DNA from 4 places in the Streptomyces sp. NPDC031100 genome. Region 2 is predicted to be linked to each of the others. Evidence: riboswitches for the same ligand, from Rfam matches in the RefSeq annotation. Region 2 holds a riboswitch; each other region holds the start of a gene.
What was found. Region 2 has a riboswitch for cobalamin ahead of nicT (Nickel transporter NicT). Riboswitches for the same ligand answer to the same signal wherever they lie in the genome.
Positions count from the first base shown of each region.

Region 1 (4,541 bases), on a different contig from region 2:
CACGATGTGAGCCGGGGCCGATGGGACTGTCGGTCGCTTTCGGCATCCGGAGCCGGGAAGGCAGAGCATGAGCACCGACGTCAGCAGCGCGGAGAACGAGGCCGGCGCGACTGTCCGTACCGCCCGCGTGCCCAAGTACTACCACCTGAAGAAGCACCTTCTGGACCTGACGGAGACGCAGGCGCCGGGCACTCCCGTCCCGCCCGAGCGGACGCTGGCGGCCGAGTTCGACACCTCCCGCACCACCGTCCGGCAGGCCCTGCAGGAACTGGTCGTCGAGGGCCGGCTCGAGCGGATCCAGGGCAAGGGCACCTTCGTCGCCAAGCCGAAGGTCTCGCAGGCGCTGCAGCTCACCTCGTACACCGAGGACATGCGCGCCCAGGGCCTTGAGCCCACCTCGCAACTGCTGGACGTCGGCTACATCACCGCCGACGACCGGCTCGCCGAACTGCTCGGCATGACGGCCGGCGGGCGCGTGCTGCGCATCGAGCGACTGCGCATGGCCAACGGCGAGCCGATGGCCATCGAGACCACCCACCTGTCCGCCAAGCGCTTCCCGGCCCTCAGGCGGTCGCTCGTGAAGTACACGTCTCTCTACACCGCGCTGGCCGAGGTGTACGACGTCCATCTCGCCGAGGCCGAGGAGACCATCGAGACCTCGCTGGCCACCCCGCGCGAGGCAGGCCTGCTCGGCACCGACGTGGGCCTGCCGATGCTCATGCTGTCCCGCCACTCGCTGGACCGGGAGGGCAATCCCGTGGAGTGGGTGCGCTCGGTCTACCGAGGCGACCGGTACAAGTTCGTGGCGAGGCTCAAGCGCCCCCAGGACTGAGCCGAGTTGGCGTCTTCACGCCACACCCCCGAAATCGACATACCGTTATGCGGACGAGGTCTTCCGCTGCCGCGACACCGTCACCTAGATTGCCTGCGCATTACAACAGGTGATCAGCGAGGGGACGGAACGTGGCATGTCCGAAACACCTGAAGTGAGACCACCGGTCGTGACACCGGTCCGCGTGATCATCGGTCTGTGTCTCGTCGCGCCCTTCGTGGCGATGCTGTGGGTGGGCTCGTACGGCAAGAAGGATCCGGCGCTCATCGGGATCCCGTTCTTCTACTGGTACCAGATGCTGTGGGTCGTCATCTCCACCGCCCTCACGATGATCGCGTACAAGCTGTGGCAGCGTGACCAGAACGCCCGCAGGGCCACGCAGAACGAGGGGGCGGCCCGATGAAGGACGGCGTCAACGGCGTCGCGCTCGGCGTCTTCATCTTCTTCTTCCTGGCCGTCACGGTCATGGGCTTCCTCGCGGCGCGCTGGCGCCGGGCCGACGACGAGCACTCCCTGGACGAATGGGGCCTGGGCGGACGGTCGTTCGGCACCTGGATCACCTGGTTCCTGCTCGGCGGCGACCTGTACACGGCGTACACCTTCGTCGCCGTACCGGCGGCGATCTACGCGGCGGGCGCGGCCGGCTTCTTCGCGGTGCCGTACACGATCCTGGTCTACCCGCTGATCTTCACGTTCCTGCCCCGCCTGTGGTCGGTCTCGCACCGCCACGGCTACGTCACGACCTCGGACTTCGTGCGCGGCCGCTTCGGCTCCAAGGGCCTGTCGCTGGCCGTGGCGGTCACCGGCATCCTGGCGACGATGCCCTACATCGCGCTCCAGCTCGTCGGCATCCAGGCCGTGCTGGACGTGATGGGCGTCGGCGGCGGCGAGAACACCAACTGGTTCGTCAAGGACCTGCCGCTGCTCATAGCCTTCGGCGTGCTGGCCGCGTACACCTACTCCTCGGGTCTGCGGGCGCCCGCGCTGATCGCGTTCGTGAAGGACACGCTGATCTACATCGTCATCGCGGTGGCGATCATCTACATCCCGATCAAGCTGGGCGGGTTCGACCACATCTTCGCCAAGGCCGGCGACAAGTTCACGGCGGCGGGTGCGGGCGGTCTCGTACCGGCCCCCGCGGGCCAGTGGACGTACGCCACGCTGGCGCTCGGCTCGGCGCTCGCGCTGTTCATGTACCCGCACTCGATCACCGCGACGCTGTCCTCCCGCAGCCGTGAGGTGATCCGGCGCAACACCACGATCCTGCCGCTGTACTCGCTGATGCTGGGCCTGCTGGCCCTCCTCGGCTTCATGGCGATCGCGGCCGGGGTGAAGGTCTCCAACAACCAGCTGGCGATCCCGCAGTTGTTCGAGGACATGTTCCCCAACTGGTTCGCGGGCGTGGCCTTCGCGGCGATCGGCATCGGCGCCCTCGTGCCCGCGGCCATCATGTCCATCGCGGCGGCGAACCTCTTCACCCGCAACATCTACAAGGACTTCATCAAGCCCGACGCCACGGCCGAGCAGGAGACCCGGGTCTCCAAGCTCGTCTCGCTGCTGGTGAAGGTGGGCGCGCTGGTCTTCGTCCTGACGATGGACAAGACGGTCGCCATCAACTTCCAGCTGCTGGGCGGCATCTGGATCCTGCAGACCTTCCCGGCCCTGGTCGGCGGCCTCTTCACGCGCTGGCTCCACCGCTGGGCGCTGCTCGCCGGCTGGGCGGTCGGCATGGTCTACGGCACGCTCGCCGCGTACGGGATCGCCTCCCCGACGAACCCGGCACAGAAGCACTTCGGCGGCAACGCCAAGGAGATCCCGGGCATCGGGGAGATCGGTTACATCGGCCTGACGGCGTTCGTCCTCAACGTCGTGGTCACCGTGGTCCTCACCCTCGTCCTGAGGGCCGTGAAGGCCCCCGAGGGCCTGGACGAGACCAGGCCGGAGGACTACACGGCGGACGCGGGCGAGCCGGGGGTCCAGGTGGAACTGACCCCGACGGCAACACCCTAGGGAGCGCACAACCCGCAGCGGGCCGCCGGCATCGAGCAACAACGGCGGCCCGTTCTCATGCCTCCCGCCATACACAAGTTGACGCTCTGAAGCCACCACGACACACAACAGACACAACATCTGGGGGTGACACCACGACCCGGCACTAGATGTATGCTCATCCTCGCTGTCGCCGCAGGGGAATCCGGTGCGAATCCGGAACTGTCCCGCAACGGTGTACTTGCGTGCATCCGCACGCCTGTGTCAGTCCGAGGACCTGCCGGCAGCGTGCGCCCGGCCGTCCGGTCCGGGTGCCTTCAGACGTCCGGGCCTCGTGGAGTGGGCCGGTGGACGCGACGCCGTGTGCGCTCGTGCTGCCCCCTGCCCTCCGCAAGGCCCCCGTGCCGAGCGAGGGAGAGCCCCACGTGACCATCGCGCCAGCCGACCCGGCTTCAGCCATCGAGGCCATCGAAGCCCCGGTGGAGACCGACGGTCCCGGTGCCGCGCTGCTGCGGACCCTGACCGAGCTGACCGCCGACCTCCCCGACGCCGACCCCGGCCGGGTCGCCGCGGCCGCGCTGCGGGGCCGGTCCGCTCGCGCGGACGAGACGGAGCTGCGCGAGCTGGCCACCGAGGCGGCCGCCGGACTCATCTCCGAGGACCCCGCCTACTCGCGGCTGGCCGCCCGGCTGCTGACCCTCTCCATCCGCGCCGAGGCCGCCTCGCAGGGCGTGACGTCCTTCACCGAGTCCGTGGCCGTGGGACACCGGGAAGGGCTCGTCGCCGACCGGACCGCCGAGTTCGTGCGGCTGCACGCGGAGCGCCTCGACGCACTGGTCGACGCGGACGCCGACGACCGCTTCGGCTACTTCGGCCTGCGCACCCTGCACAGCCGCTACCTGCTCCGGCACCCGATCACCCGCAAGGTGATCGAGACGCCCCAGCACTTCATGCTCCGGGTGGCGAGCGGCCTCGCCGAGGACGACACCGCCCGCGCACTGGACGAAGTCGCCGCGCTCTACGGGCTCATGAGCCGCCTCGACTACCTGCCCTCCTCCCCCACGCTCTTCAACTCCGGCACGCGGCACCCCCAGATGTCGTCCTGCTACCTCCTCGACTCCCCCCTGGACGAGCTGGACTCCATCTACGACCGCTACCACCAGGTCGCCCGCCTCTCCAAGCACGCCGGCGGCATCGGTCTGTCGTACTCCCGGATCCGCAGCCGTGGTTCGCTGATCCGCGGCACCAACGGGCACTCCAACGGCATCGTCCCGTTCCTGAAGACCCTGGACGCCTCCGTCGCCGCCGTGAACCAGGGCGGCCGGCGCAAGGGCGCGGCCGCGGTGTACCTGGAGACCTGGCACTCCGACATCGAGGAGTTCCTGGAGCTGCGCGACAACACCGGTGAGGACGCCCGCCGTACGCACAACCTCAACCTGGCGCACTGGATCCCGGACGAGTTCATGCGCCGGGTCAACCTGGACGAGCAGTGGTCGCTGTTCTCCCCGGCGGACGTGCCGGAGCTGGTCGACGTGTGGGGCGCGGAGTTCGACGCGGCCTACCGCAAGGCGGAGGCGGCGGGGCTCGCGAAGAAGACCATCCCGGCCCGCGACCTGTACGGCCGGATGATGCGTACCCTCGCGCAGACCGGCAACGGCTGGATGACCTTCAAGGACGCCGCCAACCGGACGGCCAACCAGACGGCCCTGCCGGGCCATGT
Region 1 is NZ_JBVIGN010000004.1:237,270-241,810, reverse strand. It holds gene ACZ5DS_RS12980 (GntR family transcriptional regulator) at 68-832, shown strand; gene ACZ5DS_RS12975 (DUF3311 domain-containing protein) at 969-1,235, shown strand; gene mctP (monocarboxylate uptake permease MctP) at 1,232-2,842, shown strand; cobalamin riboswitch at 2,996-3,120, shown strand; gene ACZ5DS_RS12965 (ribonucleoside-diphosphate reductase subunit alpha) at 3,247-4,541, shown strand, end outside.
Region 1: another riboswitch for cobalamin. It lies ahead of ACZ5DS_RS12965 (ribonucleoside-diphosphate reductase subunit alpha); the one in region 2 lies ahead of nicT (Nickel transporter NicT).

Region 2 (4,541 bases):
AACCGCAGTACTGTCGGCGGCAGCGCGTGGACGATCGCGTTGGTGGTCAGCTCCGAGATCACCAGGAGGACGTCGTCGGCCGTCGGGGTGGACACGCGCCGTTGGGTGAGACGTTCGTCGTCGGCCGGCTCTCCGGCCGCCACGGCATCCGCATCCAGCTCCGCGGGTCACCTCCCCACGGCGTCACTGCAGTGGTCATGTTGCCCCAGCAACCGGTCCGGGACTCCTGCCCTGGCTCCATCGCGCGAACAGTCGAGAACAGACTCGAGGACGGACTCGAGAGAAGAGTCGATCACGGCCTGGGCGCTCGCCGCCCGCAACGGTGACCCCGACGCCGTCGACCACTTCGTACGCGCCCTGCACCGAGACGTCCGCCACTACGTGACGTACCTCGGTGCCGACCCCCAGAGCGCCGACGACCTGACCCAGGACACTTTCCTGCGGGCCCTGGGCAGCCTGCACCGGTTCGAAGGCCGCTCCTCGGCCCGGACCTGGCTGCTCTCCATCGCCCGTCGTGCCGTGATCGACAGCATCCGCTACAGCTCGTCCCGCCCCCGCTTGTCGGACACGGACGACTGGCAGTCGGCCGCCGAACGCACCCAGCCACGCGATGTGCCCGGTTTCGACGACGGCGTCGCCCTCACCGAACTGCTGGACACGCTTCCCGACGACCGCCGCGAGGCATTCGTCCTCACCCAGTTGGTGGGACTTCCCTACGCGGAGGCGGCCCTTGTCAGCGACTGCCCGATCGGCACGGTGCGCTCCCGGGTCGCCCGCGCCCGCACCTCCTTGATCGCGTGGCTGGACGAGGCCGAGCACTCCGCGCCGGTGGCCGCAGCGGCCTGATCGGTCCTTCGGCGACGGCCCGGATCGCCAAGTGGTCCGGGCCGTATGGCGGTTCCGGCGGCGCACTGGTTGCCGACGGGCGCCGCCGTCAGCCGTGAGGACTTGTCCGTGCCCCGCCGTAGGGGAACTGCATCAGGTTCGAAGGCAAAGTTCAAAGTGACGACCCCTGTGTCGTCAGCCGCTGTCGGCCGTGCGGGCGCTCCAGCGCTCCTCGACCTTCGCCAGGCGCCAGTAGCCGATGGCCAGGGCCCAGACGACCACGAACAGCCCGGCGATGACGTAGCCGACACTGTCCAGGTTCAGGGCCGCGATCCAGCCGGAGACGTCATCGCTCAGGCCCAGCTTGTCGTGCAGCACCCCGACCAGCTCGATCGTGCCGACGAAGAAGGCCACCGCGATGGACAGGCCGGTGATGGTGAGGTTGTAGAACACCTTGCGGACCGGGTTCGAGAAGGCCCACTGGTAGGCGAAGTTCATGAAGGTGCCGTCGAGGGTGTCGAACAGGCTCATGCCCGCCGCGAAGAGGAGGGGCAGGCACAGGACCGCGTACCAGGGCAGGCCGGCGGCGGCACCGTTGCCGGCCAGGGCGAGGAGCAGCACCTCGGTGCTGGTGTCGAAGCCGATGCCGAAGAGGAAGCCGAGCGGGAACATCTGGCCGGGGCGGCGGATGGACTTGGTGAGCCGGCCCAGGATGCGGTTCATGAACCCGCGTGAGTCGAGGTGGGCCTCCAGCTCGGCCTCGTCGTACTGCCCGTTCCGCATCGCCCTGAAGACGCGGGCGATGCCGAACAGCGCCACGAGGTTGAGGGCGGCGATCAGGTACAGGAAGCCGCCGGAGACCGTGGTGCCCACGGTGCCGAGGACCTGGTGGGTCCGGGAGCCGTCGTTCATCAGGGTGCCCGCGAGCTTGGCGCCGCCGGCGACCAGCGCGGCCATGACGACGACCACGCTGGAGTGTCCGAGCGCGAACCAGAAGCCCACCGAGACCGGCCGCTTGCCGTCGGCCATCAGCTTGCGGGTGGTGTTGTCGATCGCGGCTATGTGGTCCGCGTCGAAGGCGTGCCGCATACCGAGGGTGTAGGCCGTGATGCCCAGCCCGACCCCGAACGCCTTGGTTCCGACCTCGTAGTGGTGCGGGACCACGAGCAGGAAGAGGATCCCGAAGGCGACCACGTGCAGAGCGACGATCACAGCCAGCAGGCCGGCGGTGCGGACGGTGTCCTCGCGCCGCCACCGGAAGGAAGGGGCGGCGGCGGTTTCGGGCACGCCTCGGGACACGGTCATACGGTCACGCTCCAACACCTCGTGGATCAGCTTCGTGCTGCCGTGGCCGGTCTCCTGGCTGACGGGTCATCGCGCCCGCCCCTGCCTTCCCGGCCGTGAGGCCAGTGGCAACGCATGGGGCGGGAACTCCCCGATCACAGTGGCGAGGGCCGCTCCGGACTGAGTCCCTGAGGGACTGTCACCGGTCTTCCCGAACACCATGGCCCGCCCACCCTAGAAGGCGGGAGGTAGAGGCTGCAAGGCTGCACAACTGCGCAGATATGGAGCCAGGGTGCCGATGACTGCGATGATGAGTGCATGCATCTCGTCCCCGCGGAACGTGCCGGGCAGCGGACCATCGACGGCCATCGGGTCTGCGACGCCATCGCAGCCGTCGGCGAACCCGAGCGGGTACGCGCCTGGGCCGACCGCTTCTCCCTGCTCTCCGACCCCGGGCGCCTGTCCCTGCTACTGGCCCTCCACGAGGCGGGCCCCATCGCCGTCTCCGACCTCTCCGTCGCCACGGGGATGAGGGACACCGCCGTGTCCCAAGCCCTGCGCCTGCTGAGGACCGCGGGCATCGTCGAGGGCGAGAAGGACGGCCGGATCGTCCGCTACCGACTCGTCGACGGCTGGATTTCCGCGCTGCTGAAACACTGCACGTCCCAGGACACAAGCGCTGATCGCAAAGCTGGCGCGCGAAATTCTGTTACCTGAAGGCGAGGGCCCGGAAGGCATTACGGACGTCGGTGAGGGGGCCGCGGTCGCGGGTGTAGTAGAGCATGTTGCTCAGAAGCACTGCCCAGCGGCCCGTGGCGGGTGCAATCCACATGCCTGTGCCGGTGAAGCCGTAGTGGACCCAGACGCTCTGCTCGGTGGTCGTGCCGGGGGCGGAGTGCCAGAACAGGCCACGGGTGGGCTGAAGCTTGCCGGTCTGGAGGGTCAAGGAACAGCTGGTCCAGTCGGTGCCGAATCCGGCAGGGGTCGGGCAAGTCCCGCGGCGCAGTCCGCGCCCTGCGCACCGCCCCGGTCACCGGCGACGGCTCCGGGCTGGCGAACGTCACGCGGCATCGCCCTCCAGTGCGGCCACCACCTCAGCAGCCTCGCGAGGTCAGCGATTCAAGCCGGTCGACCAGCTCCTCGTACCGGCGCAGGGCCAGCTCATCCTTGACGGGCATCCTGCACAGCTCCCCACCATCCGCGCGCACGGCATGCGTGCCATATGTGTGCTGCAAGCGCAGGGGCCCTCCCGTCCGCCGGACGGAAGGGCCCCTGACCTGGTGTTTCTCTGTGCCCCCGGCAGGATTCGAACCTGCGACACCCGCTTTAGGAGAGCGGTGCTCTATCCCCTGAGCTACGAAGGCGAAGGCTTCTCGATCAAGCCGTGGGCGTCTGGCCTGGTCGCCGTGGCGTGTGGGCGGGGGTCCGCGTGTCCTGCCACAGCGCCCGCCTGGGCGCCCGATCCACAGAGTACCGGATCGGGGCACGGGCGGGCGCTGGTGTCTACGAGCTGCGTGGAGCGGGCGGGCCGGTGTGTCGCGGTGCAGCCGGGTTCATGGCCGTGCGGGCAGGTTCATGGCCGTGCAGGCCGGTTTGCCGCCGTGTGGACTGGCTGGGTGCCGCGCCGCCGGAGCTCCTCGGTGGTGCGGGGTGTGGCCGGTCGCTGTGCGGAGCGACGGGCGGGCGAACGCCTCTCGGATGAGGGCGGGTGGTCGCCTCGGACGAGGGAGGGTGGTCGCCTCAGGTGAGGGCGGGTACGCGCGTGGCGCTGTGTACCGGGGCCGGCCGTGTGGTCGTCACCTCGGCGCTGAGGCAGACCGTCCGGTCCTGTTCGATGGTGACCTTCAGATCGCCGCCGGCCAGCGGAGTCACGGACACCCAGCTGGGCTCGTCCAGTTCCACCCAGCGGTCGAAGGTGACCGACATGCCGCTGACCATGCCGGTGGGCCGGTGCGCGTGCGCGGCCTGCCGTACGGCCTCCAGGAGGAGCATGCCGGGTGCGTGGTCGACGGGGTGGTCGAACAGCACCGGGTGGTCCAGGTCGGCGCGCAGCTGCCACCGGTCCGCCCGGACCGTGGGGGCCAGAACCACGTTCCACGGCAGGCAGTGACCGACGGCTGCGGGCCGTAGCGCCGGGGCGAGCGGCAACGCCGTGCGGCGCACGGTCTCAAGGTCGCGCCGCGGTCCGCGCAGGCGCTGGTACAGGGCGGGGGTGCGGTTGGCGAAGGCGGTGGTGGCCGTTCCCATGCGCTGTCCGTCCAGGTACGCGGTGGTGTGCATGACCATCGACACCAGGCTGTTGTTCCTGATCCGCACGTCCTCGCAGGCGATGTCGAGCACCAGATCCGCGGGTGACTCCGCGACCAGCATGGCGCCCGGATCGACCTGGTAGCTGAAGTCGTCCCAGATCAGGTGGTTGCCGAAGGGGACAC
Region 2 is NZ_JBVIGN010000008.1:397,866-402,406, forward strand. It holds gene ACZ5DS_RS24510 (sigma-70 family RNA polymerase sigma factor) at 232-846, shown strand; gene nicT (Nickel transporter NicT) at 1,021-2,130, opposite strand; cobalamin riboswitch at 2,158-2,347, opposite strand; gene ACZ5DS_RS24520 (ArsR/SmtB family transcription factor) at 2,428-2,826, shown strand; partial or broken gene ACZ5DS_RS24525 (serine hydrolase domain-containing protein) at 2,819-3,103, opposite strand; gene ACZ5DS_RS24530 (hypothetical protein) at 3,204-3,344, opposite strand; tRNA gene ACZ5DS_RS24535 (tRNA-Arg) at 3,401-3,473, opposite strand; gene ACZ5DS_RS24540 (ScbA/BarX family gamma-butyrolactone biosynthesis protein) at 3,850-4,541, opposite strand, start outside.

Region 3 (4,541 bases), on a different contig from region 2:
GCACGGGGCCCTTCTTCAGCTTCGAGGCCGCCGGGATCACGCCGGACATCGTCTGCCTGTCCAAGTCCATCAGCGGATACGGCCTGCCGATGTCCCTCACGCTCTTCCGCACCGAGTTGGACGTATGGCAACCGGGCGAGCACAACGGCACGTTCCGCGGCAACAACCCGGCATTCGTGACGGCGGCCGCCGCCCTGCGGGAGTTCTGGGCGGACAGCACCCTGGAGAAGCGGACCCAGGAACGGGCCCTCCTGTTCGAGGAGAGGCTGGGCGAGCTCGCCGATCGGCACGCGGCGCATGTGGCGGAGTCGCGTGGTCGTGGCCTGGTGTGGGGTCTGGCCTTCCGGGAGCCGAGCATGGCCCGGCAGGTCGCTGACGGGGCATTCGCCCGGGGGCTCCTGGTGGAGACGTCGGGCTCCTACGACGAGGTGGTGAAGCTCATGCCGGCCCTGACCTCCACGGACGAAGAACTGACCGAGGGGCTCGGCATCCTGCAGGACTCGGTGGCGTCAGCCGTGGGTGCCTGAGCGCGCACCCGGAGCCGTCGGCGGGGCTGTCACTGGAGCCCCGCCGCGGCTCCTACCGGAGGGGCGGACCGTGTCCCGTACGGTTCCGTCGGCCGTTTTCACCGCGATCACCGTCAAGGGCCCCCGTGACCACCTCGACCGTTGTCCACGCGTAGGCCGGTGATCCGTGCAGCGTGATGACGACCTTGTCCCCGGACAGCGGGCGGTACTCACTGCGGAGCGGTCGAGTCCTCGCCTCCGCGTGGCGCGATGTGGAAGTCGAAGCCGAGTGTTCCCGGGTCGAGGGCCGTTGCCCCGCCGTCGACGGTGAGCACGGCACCGTTGACGTACGACGCGGCGGGGGAGAGCAGCCAGCCGATCGCCTCCGCGATCTCGCGCGGGTCACCCGGTCGTCCCATGGGCAGCAGCCGGGTGGCCTCTTCGTAGGCGGCCTCCACGCCCCCGTCCCGCAGGTCTGCCTCCTCCACGAAGCGCGCCATGCGTCGGTCGGCCATCTCGGTTCGTACCCAGCCGGGGCACACGATGTTGGCCCGCACCCCCTGACGCCCGTAGTCGACGGCGACGGAACGGCAGAGCTGGAGCAGGGCGGCCTTGGAGGTGGCGTACGGGGCGTTGCCCGCGCCGTTGCGCAGCGCGGACACCGATGCGACGGCGACCACCGCACCCCTGGACTCCAGCAGGTGCGGGATCGCCGCGCGCAGGAGCAGCAGCGGACCGGTGAGGTTGGTGCGCATCACTTCGTCCCAGTCGGCCGAGGACAGGTCACCGACGGCTCCTCCGCGTCCGATTCCTGCGTTGAGCACGAGTCCGTCGAGCCGTCCGTAGGAGTCCAGAGCCGCTCGCACGAGACCCTCGGCCGCATCGGGGTCCCCGACGTCCGAGGGATACGCCAGGACCCCGGTCTCGTGCGCGAGGCGTTGCAGGGGCTCGGGGCGGCGGCCGGAGACGACCACCTGGTGGCCACCCTCACGCAACAGCCGGGCCGTGGCCTCCCCGATGCCCGTGCCCCCGCCGGTCACGACGACAACCCGCTGATCCGCCACTGTGGTCAAGCTCCTTCACCGAGGTCACCTGGAGCATCCGACTCTAGGACCGACGGCTCCAGCGCTGACGACTTCCAGCCAGGGTCAGGGCCCACGGGTCGCTGGTCGCGCCCGCATGACGGCGTCTCGTCCGCGATGGGATGATGATCGGCGACAAGGCGACGGCGATCCGAGGAAGCCGGTGTGAATCCGGCGCGGTCCCGCCACTGTGATCGGTGAGCGAGTTCCGACAGGCCACTGCCCGCGTGGGGCGGGAAGGCCGGGACGAGCGACGACCCGAGAGCCAGGAGACTCACGCGGTCGCCTCCTCGACGGACACCGGGGCGGATCTCCCCGGGGGAGGGGTGGTGCGGCATGCCCGAGAGGCCGGCCGGAGAGAGGTTCGGTGACGAGGTGGTTGCGGAGGGGGCCGGCCGCCCGGTGCCGTGCCGTGTCGTCGTGTGCCGGGACTGCTGCTGCGGCAGTCCCAAGGTGATCGGCGTCGATCACGCGGCGCAGACCGCGCGTCTGCGGGCACAGGTGCCCGTGCGCATCTCCGCCTGCCTCGACGTGTGCGAGCAGGCCAACGTCATCGTCGTACAGCCTTCCGCGGCCGGCCGGGCCGCCGGTGGCCGGCCGGTATGGCTGGGGCTGGTCAACGACCCCGACGCGACGGAGGACATCACGGACTGGGTACGCGCGGGCGGCCCAGGTGTCGCACCCCTGCCGGAGATCCTCGGCCTCTACACCTTCACACCGCCGCGGCTCGCTGCGGCCTCCCGGGAGCGGCGCGGCGTCGACGGCCTTCGCTGAGAACAGGCCGGATCTTCGCCGAGAACGGGCTGACGGGACTGGGTATTTGCCGAGAGGAAGATCACGCCAAGGGGGTGCGGTCTTGGCCAGGCAGGCGGCGCGCGGTACGGTCTGTCCGATATTGACGACGGCGAGACGGAAGCCGGTGGGAATCCGGCACGGTCGCGCCACTGTATGCGAGACACCCCAAGGGCGTTTCGTGAGTCAGACCCGTGGCCGTCGTCCTGTGCACCACCGAGATGGGACGCGAACTCCCAGAGGAGGTTCTGCCATGGCGCAGACCGTCGCCCAGCCGACAGCCACCACCCCCGTCGTTCCCGCCACGTTGCCGCTGAAGGCGATAGCTCCCTGGGCTGTCTTCTTCGGCATCCTGATGCTCGTCCTGCTCTACTTCGTCGGCGCCGAGCAGGGCGTCACCTCCGTGTTCAGCGGCACGGACGTCCACGAGTGGGTGCACGACGCCCGTCACCTGCTCGGTTTCCCCTGCCACTGAGGCGGGGGACGCCGCACACCCATGAACTCCGCAACGGTAAGAAACCTCCTCGTGCGGGGCATGCTCGCCGGCCTTGCGGCCGGTGTGCTCGCCCTGGTCGCCGCCTACTTCCTCGGTGAGCCGAACGTCGACAGCGCGATCAGCTTCGAGGAAGCCCACTCCCACGAGCACGGGATGGAAGTCGTCTCCCGCTCCCTGCAGTCCACCGCCGGTCTCGCCACCGGTGTCCTCGTCTACGGGGTCGCCTTCGGCGGCATCGCGGCGCTCGCGTACTGCTTCGCGCTCGGCCGGGTGGGCCGCTTCAGCCCGCGGGCGACCGCGCTGCTGCTGTCCGGCTGCGCGCTCCTGGCCGTGTACGTCGTCCCGTTCCTGAAGTACCCGGCCAATCCGCCGTCGGTCGGCAACCCCGACACCCTCGGCAAGCGGACCGCCCTGTACTTCCTGATGATGCTGCTCAGCGTGCTCCTGGCGGTCGCCGCCACCATCCTGGGCAAGCGGCTCGCGCCCGCACTGGGCACCTGGTACGCCACCGTCGTCGCGGTGGCCGCCTTCGCCCTCGTGATCGGCCTGGCCTATGCGTTCCTGCCGGTCGTCAACGAGGTGCCGAAGGGCTTCCCGGCCACCCTGTTGTGGCGCTTCCGCCTCTCCGCCCTGGCCATCCAGACCGTCCTGTGGGGCGGCTTCGGGCTGCTCTTCGGGGAGTTGGCCGAGCGTCAGCTGAATCCCAAGCCCGCGACCGCCGCGTCCGGACGGACGGTTCCCGCCTCCAACTGAACCGTTTCGGGACACGAAAGGGCCCCTCGGAACCGGCGGATTCAAGGGGTCGTCGCAACACGCGGTGAGTTGATCAAGCCGCGAGCAGTTTAGACAGACGCTCGGCTGGGGTTTCCCAGCCGAGCGTTTTGCGTGGGCGACTGTTGAGTTCTGCTGCGACGGCGTCGAGGTGTTCGGGGGTGTGCACGGACAGGTCGGTGCCCTTGGGGAAGTACTGCCGCAGCAGGCCGTTGGTGTTTTCGTTGGAGCCGCGCTGCCAGGGGCTGGCGGGGTCGCAGAAGTAGGCCGGGACGTCGGTGGCGATGCTGAAGGCGTGGTGGGCGGCCATTTCGGGGCCCTGGTCCCAGGTCAGGGACCGCTTCAGGTGCGGTGGGAGGGTCTGGACCGCGTCTGCCAGTGCTGTGCGGACGGCCGGGGCGCTGTGGTCGGTGGGCAGGTGGACGAGCAGCAGGTAGCGGGTACTGCGTTCGACCAGGGTGGCGATGGCGGAGCGGGAGTTGCGGCCGACGATGAGGTCGCCTTCCCAGTGGCCGGGGACGGCCCGGTCGGCTGCTTCGGCGGGCCGTTCGCTGATCATCACCATGGGGTGGGAGAAGCGCGGCTGACGCTTGGCGGCGTGCGACGGTTTCTCAACTCCCAGGTCACGCCACGCCCGGAGTTCAGCCATCCGTGTCACCGGCGGGCACGACCACGGGCCTCCCGAAGCCCCCCGAACGCCCGTCCGTACGGGGGACGTGTCCGTGTGTCGCCCGCCGGGCCGCAGCGCGCTGGACGACGATCCCGTCGTGTCCACGCTGCCCGCCCTGCGCACCCGCGGCCTCATGGCCCTCGCCGCCACGGCCGCCTTCGTCGTCCCGTCCGTTCTCCTCGCTCCCCCGGCCTCCGCCGCCGTGTCCAACGGCGGATTCGAGA
Region 3 is NZ_JBVIGN010000002.1:265,941-270,481, forward strand. It holds gene ectB (diaminobutyrate--2-oxoglutarate transaminase) at 1-527, shown strand, start outside; gene ACZ5DS_RS05440 (SDR family NAD(P)-dependent oxidoreductase) at 737-1,570, opposite strand; cobalamin riboswitch at 1,742-1,864, shown strand; gene ACZ5DS_RS05445 ((2Fe-2S) ferredoxin domain-containing protein) at 1,925-2,362, shown strand; cobalamin riboswitch at 2,453-2,598, shown strand; gene ACZ5DS_RS05450 (CbtB domain-containing protein) at 2,634-2,855, shown strand; gene ACZ5DS_RS05455 (CbtA family protein) at 2,877-3,629, shown strand; partial or broken gene ACZ5DS_RS05460 (IS30 family transposase) at 3,703-4,242, opposite strand; gene ACZ5DS_RS05465 (hypothetical protein) at 4,415-4,541, shown strand, end outside.
Region 3: another riboswitch for cobalamin. It lies ahead of ACZ5DS_RS05445 ((2Fe-2S) ferredoxin domain-containing protein); the one in region 2 lies ahead of nicT (Nickel transporter NicT).

Region 4 (4,541 bases), on a different contig from region 2:
ACCCGGTTCTCCTACGGCATCGACAAGAACGCCGACAGCGAGGCCACCCGCAAGGGCTACCGCGCCGGCCAGATCGCCTCCGCCGGCCTGGTCTCCCTCGCCCACGGCACCAACGACGCCCAGAAGACGATGGGCATCATCACCCTCGCCCTGGTCGCCGGCGGCTCCCTCGCCCCCGGCTCCAACCCTCCCACCTGGGTCATCCTCTCCGCGGGTCTGGCCATCGCGCTAGGCACCTACATCGGCGGCTGGCGCATCATCCGCACCATGGGCAAGGGCCTGACCGACCTGGAGCCGCGCCAGGGCTTCGCCGCCCAGACCAGCGCGGCCACGGCCATCCTGGCCTCCTCCCACCTCGGCTTCTCCCTCTCCACCACCCACGTCGTCTCCGGCTCGGTGATGGGTGCGGGCCTGGGCCGCAAGGGCGGTGTGGTCCGCTGGTCCACCGCGACCCGCATGTTCGTCGCCTGGGCGCTGACCCTCCCGGCCGCCGCGCTGGTCGGCGCGGGCGCCGAGTCCGTCACGGACCTGGGTGACTGGGGCACCGCACTCGTCGCCGTCTTCCTGGTCGGCGCCAGCGCCGCGATCTGGAAGATCTCCCGCCGCGAGGTCGTCGACCACACCAACGTCAACGCCGTCGACGGCACCGCCGAGCCGGCCGGCGTGGTGACCACCGCCATCGCCGCGGTGACCCCGCCCCCCGCGGGCACCGTCACCGAGGACCTCACGGCCACCATCCCGGCCCAGACCGCCGCCGAACCGGCTCCGGCGACCCCGCCGGCCGCCACGGTCTGACCCCGAACCCGGACTCTGAAGGAAGCATCCCCATGAAGATCGACTGGGCGGCCCTCGGCTCCGTCTTCGGCGTCAGCCTCGCCGTGACCATGGGCCTGGTGGCCCTGTTCACCCTCGGCGTCACCGCGCTCGCCCGCCGGGAGAAGGCCGCGGCCCAGGGCAACTCCGCGGCGCTGGCCGTGACGAGCGCGTACGTCTGCTTCGCCGCCTGTGCGGCCGCGGTGGCGTACGGGATCCATCTGATCGTGGCGAAGGCCTGACGCCCGAGCGCACATCCTCCGCATCCGCCCTGCCGGTCCGGCGTGTTCAGCCGACCGGCAGGGCGGACGTGTGTCCGGGACGGGGTCCCACAGGGCCGTTCCACCCCGCCCGAAACAGCCGCGGTGTGGGCCTCAGCACAGTCCGGCGTCCCAGGTCAAAGGCAAGTTGACGGCCCTTCCGGGGGCGTGGTGGACTGCCCACGCCATGTACGGCGGCAGGAGAGGAAGCCGGTGCGAATCCGGCGCGGTCCCGCCACTGTCACCGGGGAAGGAATCCCGGGAGCCAGGAACTCTCACCGCCGGTCTCGTCGAACCAGGGCGCGGACACCCTGAGTGAGGACATATCGCCATGCGCGGCTGCCGTTCGAGGTTCAGTAACCGGGCCCTGCCTGCCCCCACGGCCGGCTGAGCCGATGGGTGCCGATCGCTCCTACGCGTACGGCGCCGCCGCCGGCCTTCTCGGCGACCTGCTCCTCGGTGACCCTCGCCGGGGGCATCCGGTCGCCGTGTTCGGGCGGACGGCCGCAGCCGTGGAACGCGCACTGTGGCACGACCACCGCGGCTGGGGTGCGCTGCACACCGCCGTGTGCGCCGGCGGAGCCGTCGCTCTGGGCGCCGCCGCCGAACGCGCCGTGCGCCGCTCCCCTGTCGCCTCCGTCGCGCTGACCGCCGCCGCCACCTGGGCCGTGGTCGGGGGCACTTCGCTCGCGAGGGAGGCGCGGACCGTCGGACGCGCCCTGGAGGCCGGGGACGTCGAGGCCGCACGGGCGCGGCTGCCGCATCTGTGCGGACGGGATCCGCAGGCCCTCGACGCCGACGGGATCGCCCGGGCGGTCGTGGAGTCCGTCGCCGAGAACACCTCCGACGCCGTCGTGGGCGCGCTGGTGTGGGGTGCCGTGGGCGGGGTGCCCGGGCTGCTCGGGTTCCGGGCCGTCAACACCCTGGACGCGATGGTGGGGCACAAGTCGGCCCGCCACCGCCGCTACGGCTGGGCCTCGGCCCGGCTGGACGACGTCGCGGGGTGGCCGGGGGCGCGGCTGACCGCCGTACTCGCCGCCGCGGCCGGCCCCGACCCCCGCGGCGCCGTGCGCGCCTGGCGGGCCGACGCACGCAAGCATCCGAGCCCCAACGCCGGGCCCGTCGAAGCCTCGTTCGCGGGTGCCCTCGGCGTGCGGCTGGGCGGGACGCTCTCCTACGGCGGGCGCGTCGAACACCGGCCCGTGCTGGGCGGGGGCGCCGGACGGGCCGTCCGGGTCACCGACATCGACCGGGCGGTACGGCTCTCCCGCCGCGTCGGCCTGCTCGCGCTCGGCGTCACGCTCGCTGCGCGCCGACTCGTGAAGGGACGTGGGAAGTGAACGGTGGTCTCCTCGTCGCCGGCACCACCTCCGACGCCGGCAAGAGCGTCGTGACGGCCGGGATCTGCCGGTGGCTGGTGCGCCAGGGCGTGAAGGTGGCGCCCTTCAAGGCGCAGAACATGTCCCTCAACTCCTTCGTCACGCGCGAGGGTGCCGAGATCGGGCGGGCGCAGGCGATGCAGGCCCAGGCCTGCCGGGTCGAGCCGACCGCGCTGATGAATCCCGTGCTGCTCAAGCCCGGTGGGGAACAGAGCAGTCAAGTGGTGCTGCTCGGGAAGCCCGTGGGCGAGCTGAGCGCACGCGGGTATCACGGGGGGCGCCAGCAGCAGCTCCTCGGCACCGTGCTGGAGTGTCTCGCCGAGTTGCGGGGCACGTATGACGCGGTGATCTGTGAGGGGGCCGGTTCGCCCGCGGAGATCAATCTGCGGCGGACCGACATCGTGAACATGGGGATCGCGCGGAACGCCCGGCTCCCTGTGCTTGTCGTCGGCGACATCGACCGCGGCGGCGTCTTCGCCTCCTTCTTCGGGACGGTCGCCCTGCTCTCGCCCGAGGACCAGGAGCTGGTGGCCGGCTTCCTGGTGAACAAGTTCCGCGGCGACGTCACTCTGCTGGAGCCGGGGTTGGACATGCTGCACGGGCTCACCGGGCGGCACACGTACGGCGTCCTGCCCTTCCAGCACGGGCTCGGCATCGACGAGGAGGACGGACTGCGAGTCTCCCTCCGTGGGACGGTACGCGAGTCGAACACCGCCCCGCCGGTCGGCGAGGACGTGCTGCGGGTGGCGGTGTGCGCCATCCCGCTCATGTCCAACTTCACCGACGTGGACGCACTCGCCGCCGAACCGGGTGTCGTGGTGCGGTTCGTGGACCGGCCGGAGGAGCTGGCGGACGCGGACCTCGTGGTGATCCCGGGGACTCGGGGGACGGTCAAGGCCCTCGCGTGGCTGCGGGAGCGGGGGCTCGCGGACGCCCTCGTCAGAAGGGCCGCGGAAGGACGCCCGGTCCTCGGCATCTGCGGCGGCTTCCAGATCCTCGGCGAACACATCGAGGACGAGGTCGAGTCGCGCGCCGGTCAGGTGCGGGGCCTCGGGGTACTCCCGGTGCGCGTGCGGTTCGCCCGCGAGAAGACCCTCACCCGGCCGACCGGGGAAGCCCTCGGCGAGCACGTCGAGGGGTACGAGATCCATCACGGAGTCGCCGAAGTAACCGGCGGCGAAGCCTTCCTGGACGGCTGCCGGGTCGGCCAGACCTGGGGCACGCACTGGCACGGCTCCCTGGAGTCGGACGGTTTCCGGCGGGCCTTCCTGCGCGAGGTGGCCGCCGCCGCGGGCCGCCGCTTCGTGCCGGCCCCCGACACCTCGTTCGCCGCGCTGCGCGAGGAGCAGCTCGACCGGCTCGGCGACCTGATCGAACAGCACGCGGACACCGACGCGCTCTGGCGGCTCATCGAGTCGGGCGCGCCGCAAGGACTGCCTTTCATTCCACCGGGAGCGCCTGCATGAGCACAGTGTTGTTGTTGTCGACCGCCGACACCGATCTGCTGGCGGCCCGGGCCTCCGGCGCGGCGTACCGGATCGGCAATCCGACCCGGGTCGACGTGGCCGGCGAGCTGCCCGGCCTTGTCGAGGGCGCGGACATCGCCGTCGTACGGCTGCTGGGCGGCAAGCGTGCCTGGGAGGACGGGCTGGCCGCGCTGCGGGCGTCCGGTGTGCCGACCGTGCTGCTGGGCGGCGAGGCCGTGCCGGACGCCGAGCTGATGGCCGAGTCCTCCGTCCCGGCGGGTGTCGTGGCGGAGGCCCTGAAGTACCTGGTCGAGGGCGGGCCCGACAACCTGACCGAGCTGGCCCGGTTCCTGTCCGACACCGTGCTGCTGACCGGCGAGGGGTTCGAGGAGCCCCGGAAGATGCCGGAGTACGGGGTGCACGGCTCGTACGGGATCCGGGACGGCCGCCCCACCGTCGGCGTGCTCTTCTACCGGGCGCACGAGCTGAGCGGCAACACCGCCTTCGTGGACACGCTGTGCGCGGCGATCGAGGCGCAGGGTGCCAACGCGCTTCCCGTGTACTGCGGTTCGCTGCGCGGTGCGGACGCCGGGCTGTACGAGCTGCTGGGCCGGGCCGACGCC
Region 4 is NZ_JBVIGN010000001.1:63,560-68,100, forward strand. It holds gene ACZ5DS_RS00325 (inorganic phosphate transporter) at 1-795, shown strand, start outside; gene ACZ5DS_RS00330 (hypothetical protein) at 828-1,055, shown strand; cobalamin riboswitch at 1,229-1,367, shown strand; gene ACZ5DS_RS00335 (cobalamin biosynthesis protein) at 1,469-2,413, shown strand; gene ACZ5DS_RS00340 (cobyric acid synthase) at 2,410-3,918, shown strand; gene cobN (cobaltochelatase subunit CobN) at 3,915-4,541, shown strand, end outside.
Region 4: another riboswitch for cobalamin. It lies ahead of ACZ5DS_RS00335 (cobalamin biosynthesis protein); the one in region 2 lies ahead of nicT (Nickel transporter NicT).